2 regions of the Streptomyces sp. NPDC058674 genome follow, and region 1 is predicted to be linked to the other one. Evidence: riboswitches for the same ligand, from Rfam matches in the RefSeq annotation. Region 1 holds a riboswitch; the other holds the start of a gene.
What was found. Region 1 has a riboswitch for cobalamin ahead of ACFWU6_RS04415 (ribonucleoside-diphosphate reductase subunit alpha). Riboswitches for the same ligand answer to the same signal wherever they lie in the genome.
Positions count from the first base shown of each region.

Region 1 (2,193 bases):
GCCGGCCGGGCTGATCGCCACCGCCGAGGAGCGCGCGGAGCTCGCCGCCGCCGGTCTCGACTCGGGCGGGGGCCGCGCGAAGGACCCCGTGCGAGAGCCCGCGTGACCGGCCTGAGGCACGCGCTGGGCCGGGCCCGGTACTTCGTACGGGAGTTCTCGGGCGAGGCGGCGTACGACCGCTACGTCGCCCACGCCCGTACGCACGACCCGGACGCCCCGGTCCCGACGCGCCGGGCCTTCGAGCGCGCCCGGACGGACGCCCGCGAGGCCGACCCGCGCAACGGGTTCCGCTGCTGCTGAACCGGTGCACCTGGGCCGGTGGGCCTGGGCCGGTGGGCCTGGGCCGGTGGGCCTGGGCCGGTCGGCCCACGAGGGCCGTCACTCCCCCGCCTTCCGGCGTGAGACGTGGCGGCCCTTCTCACCGCCCCGTCGCACACTCGGAGTACGACGGCGCCGTGCTCGGCGGCGTGACCTTCGCCCCTCCCGGCAGCCCGCTGTGCGACATCGCCGGCCCGGGCGAGGCGGAGTTCCGGATGCCGGCGGTCTCCGCGGCGGCGCGCGGAGACGGCGCCGGCGAGGCCCTGGTACGGGCCTGCGCCCTCGGGGAGCGACACAACATGTGGGGGTTGCGGCAACGCACCGCCCCCACATGTATGCTCATGCCTGCTGTCGCCGCAGGGGAATCCGGTGCGAATCCGGAACTGTCCCGCAACGGTATGAAGTGCACCGATCGGTGCATCCGCAAGTCCGAGGACCTGCCGACAGCGCGCCCGGCTCGACCGAACCGGGTGCCGAACGTCCGGGCCTCGCGGTTGGGTCGGTGGACGCCATGCGGTGCACGTGCTGCCCCCTGTCCGGGCCTGCGCGTGCCCAGTCCCGCATGCGCTCCCCTCCTCCCGCCCTGCCGATGACCGGGCCGAGAGAGGGAGAGCTCCCCCCGTGACCATCGCGCCTTCCGCACCGCGCGCCGAGTCCGTTCCGTCCACGGCTCCGAATGGATCCGGCGAAGGTCCCGGGGCCGCACTGCTGCGCACCCTCACCGAACTGACGGCCGATCTGCCCGACACCGACCCCGGCCGGGTCGCCGCCTCCGCGCTGCGGGGCCGCAGCTCCGCCGCCGACGAGGCCGAGCTGCGCGGGCTGGCCACCGAGGCCGCGGCCGGGCTGATCTCCGAGGACCCGGCGTACTCCCGGCTCGCCGCCCGGCTGCTGACGCTGGCCGTGGCCGAGGAGGCCGCCGGCCAGGGGGCCACCTCGTTCTCCGCCTCCGTCGCGGTCGGCCACCGCGAGGGGCTGATCGCCGACCGCACCGCCGCGTTCGTGGCCGCCCACGCGGTCCGACTGGACGCGCTGGTCGAGCACACCCTGGCGGAGGGCGCCGACGACCGCTTCGGCTTCTTCGGCCTGCGCACCCTGCACAGCCGCTACCTGCTGCGGCACCCGATCACCCGCCGGGTCGTCGAGACCCCGCAGTTCTTCATGCTGCGCGTGGCCTGCGGCCTCGCCGAGAACGACAGCGTCCAGGCCGTCGAGGAAGTGGCCTCGCTGTACCGGCTGATGAGCCGCCTCGACTACCTGCCGTCCTCCCCCACGCTCTTCAACTCCGGCACCCGGCACCCGCAGATGTCCTCCTGCTACCTGCTGGACTCCCCGCTGGACGAGCTCGACTCGATCTACGACCGCTACCACCAGGTCGCGCGCCTGTCCAAGCACGCCGGCGGCATCGGCCTGTCGTACTCGCGCATCCGCGCCCGCGGTTCGCTGATCCGCGGCACCAACGGCCACTCCAACGGCATCGTGCCGTTCCTGAAGACCCTCGACGCCTCCGTCGCCGCGGTGAACCAGGGCGGCCGCCGCAAGGGCGCCGCCGCCGTCTACCTGGAGACCTGGCACGCGGACATCGAGGAGTTCCTGGAGCTCCGCGACAACACCGGCGAGGACCAGCGCCGCACGCACAACCTGAACCTGGCCCACTGGGTGCCGGACGAGTTCATGCGCCGCGTCAACGCCGACGCCGACTGGTCGCTGTTCTCCCCGGCCGACGTGCCCGAGCTGGTGGACCTGTGGGGCGACGACTTCGACGCCGCGTACCGCAGGGCGGAGGCGGCGGGCCTGGCCCGCAAGTCCATGCCCGCCCGCGAGCTGTACGGCCGGATGATGCGCACCCTCGCGCAGACCGGCCAGGGCTGGATG
Region 1 covers NZ_JBHXSC010000005.1:74,966-77,158, forward strand. Annotated here, with positions in the region: gene ACFWU6_RS04400 (carbon starvation CstA family protein) at 1-106, shown strand, start outside; gene ACFWU6_RS04405 (YbdD/YjiX family protein) at 103-300, shown strand; partial or broken gene ACFWU6_RS04410 (GNAT family N-acetyltransferase) at 447-599, shown strand; cobalamin riboswitch at 647-778, shown strand; gene ACFWU6_RS04415 (ribonucleoside-diphosphate reductase subunit alpha) at 940-2,193, shown strand, end outside.

Region 2 (2,193 bases), on a different contig from region 1:
CGCCGCCACCAGGAGCAGCAGCAGGGTGTTGATCTTCGCGTTGCGGCTCATCGGGCGGTCGCCTCCTGCTGGGCCTTGCCGGGGGTCAGCTTCGCGACACCGAGCCGGACCAGGTCCGTCTTGCTGGACTGCATCAGCAGCCGCATGACGAGCACGGTCAGCAGGCCCTCGCTCACCGCGAGCGGGATCTGGGTGAGCGCGAAGATCTCGCCGAACTTCACGAGCGAGCCGGCGAACCCGGACGCCTGGTCGGGGAAGGCCAGCGCCAGTTGGACGGAGGTCACGCAGTAGGTGATGAGGTCGGCGAAGAAGGCGCCGCAGAAGACCGTCACCATCAGCGGGACGCCCCACGCGCGCAGCAGGCGGTAGACGCCGTACCCCGCCCAGGGCCCGGCGATCGCCATCGAGAAGACGTTGGCGCCGAGGGTGGTGAGCCCGCCGTGCGCCAGCAGCAGCGCCTGGAAGAGCAGGGTGATCGTGCCGAGCACCGCCATGATCGGGGGCCGGAAGAGGATGGCGCCGAGCCCCGTTCCGGTGGGGTGGGAGCAACTGCCGGTGACCGAAGGGATCTTCAGGGCGGACAGGACGAAGGTGAACGCCCCGGACGCACCGAGCAGCAGGGTGCTCTCCGGGTTGGCCTTGACCTCGCGGGTCAGGGCGCGGACCCCGTGTACGACGAAGGGAGCGGACGCGGCGCCCCAGGCGACCGCGTGCAAGGGGGGTAGAAACCCCTCGGCAATATGCATGAGTAGGGAGACCTCTCCAGCACCTCGTGGATGGACGACGCGCCTCGGCCGGTCTCCTGGCTCACGGGTGCTGATGCCCGGACTCCGCCTTCCCGGGGCCGAGCGGTCACCCGCGTGGTCCCAGTGGCTTCCCGCAGGAGTGGAGCCGGACTTCCCGATCACAGTGGCGAGGGCCGCACCGGTTTTCCACCGGTTTCCCGAACACCAAGGCCCGCTGACCCTAGTCGGCCGCGCGGACCGGTCACAACCCGGCCCTGACGCGCCGGGCGGGGACCGCATTCCGCTTGACGGCGACGGACCGTCGCCCGACCGCCACCGTGCGCATCAACCACCCCGGCCGGGCGGGGGGTTCGGCGTGTTCCGGACTCGCCGGGGGACGCGCCGCGGGCCGCGGGCGCCGTTCCGCAGCGGCGTCCGCGGCCCGGAGCGGGCGCGGCCCGGGGGAGCCGCCGGGCGGCACCCCCGGGCCCCGTCCCGCTCAGCACACGTTGGGGTGCGCGATGTCCAGGACCAGCCGCTCGGGCGAGTGCAGGACGGTGGTGGAGTAGGCGGGCTTGGTGTCGAAGGCGGCGCCGAAGGTCACGTAGCCCTCGTAGTCGCCGGTCAGGGCGACGCCCTTGAGCTTGCTGAGGTAGATCTTCTGCAGGCGCGGGCCCTGGTAGACGTTCTGGCCCGCGTCGTCGTGCCCGGCGGCCGGGTTCAGGCGGACTTCCAGGAAGTACTTCCCGGCCAGCGGGACCGGCTTGCCGGACCCGTCGTAGAACAGCTGGGAGACGGGCGTGACGGTGACCCCGGGGACGTAGCCCTGGAGGTCGATGACGAGCCGGTCGTACGTGCAGTGGCCGCCCCAGCGGGCGTTGACGACGAGCGGCGTCTGGGTGCGGGCGGCGGCCTGTGCGGCGGAAGCCGGCGCGGCCAGGGCGATGCCGGCGGTGAGCAGGGCGCCGGTGGCCAGGGCCACGAGCTGCCGGCGGCGCAGACGAAGTGACGGACGTGGACGTGGGTGGTTCATGGCGTCCCCCCGATTCTCCAGAGACGGGGACAGAACTGTCACTCCCGAGGACGCCGCCCGGCCGCGGACGGTTCCCTGCGAGGGGCGCACGCGGCCGGGCCCGCCCTGCGGGGAGGGCGGGCCCGGGTCCGGATCAGCACTCGATGACGTTGACCGCGAGGCCGCCGCGGGCGGTCTCCTTGTACTTGACCTTCATGTCCGCGCCGGTCTCCTTCATGGTCTTGATGACCTTGTCGAGGGAGACCTTGTGGGAGCCGTCGCCGCGCATCGCCATCCGGGCCGCGGTGACGGCCTTGACCGCCGCCATGCCGTTGCGCTCGATGCACGGGATCTGCACCAGGCCGCCGACCGGGTCGCAGGTCAGGCCGAGGTTGTGCTCCATGCCGATCTCGGCCGCGTTCTCCACCTGCTCCGGGGTGCCGCCGAGGACCTCGG
Region 2 covers NZ_JBHXSC010000008.1:84,182-86,374, forward strand. Annotated here, with positions in the region: gene ACFWU6_RS06805 (energy-coupling factor ABC transporter substrate-binding protein) at 1-51, opposite strand, end outside; gene ACFWU6_RS06810 (energy-coupling factor ABC transporter permease) at 48-746, opposite strand; cobalamin riboswitch at 775-970, opposite strand; gene ACFWU6_RS06815 (hypothetical protein) at 1,225-1,758, opposite strand; gene ACFWU6_RS06820 (L-serine ammonia-lyase) at 1,892-2,193, opposite strand, start outside.
Region 2: it holds a riboswitch for cobalamin, as region 1 does, so the genes downstream of both, ACFWU6_RS06810 (energy-coupling factor ABC transporter permease) here and ACFWU6_RS04415 (ribonucleoside-diphosphate reductase subunit alpha) in region 1, are expected to answer to the same signal.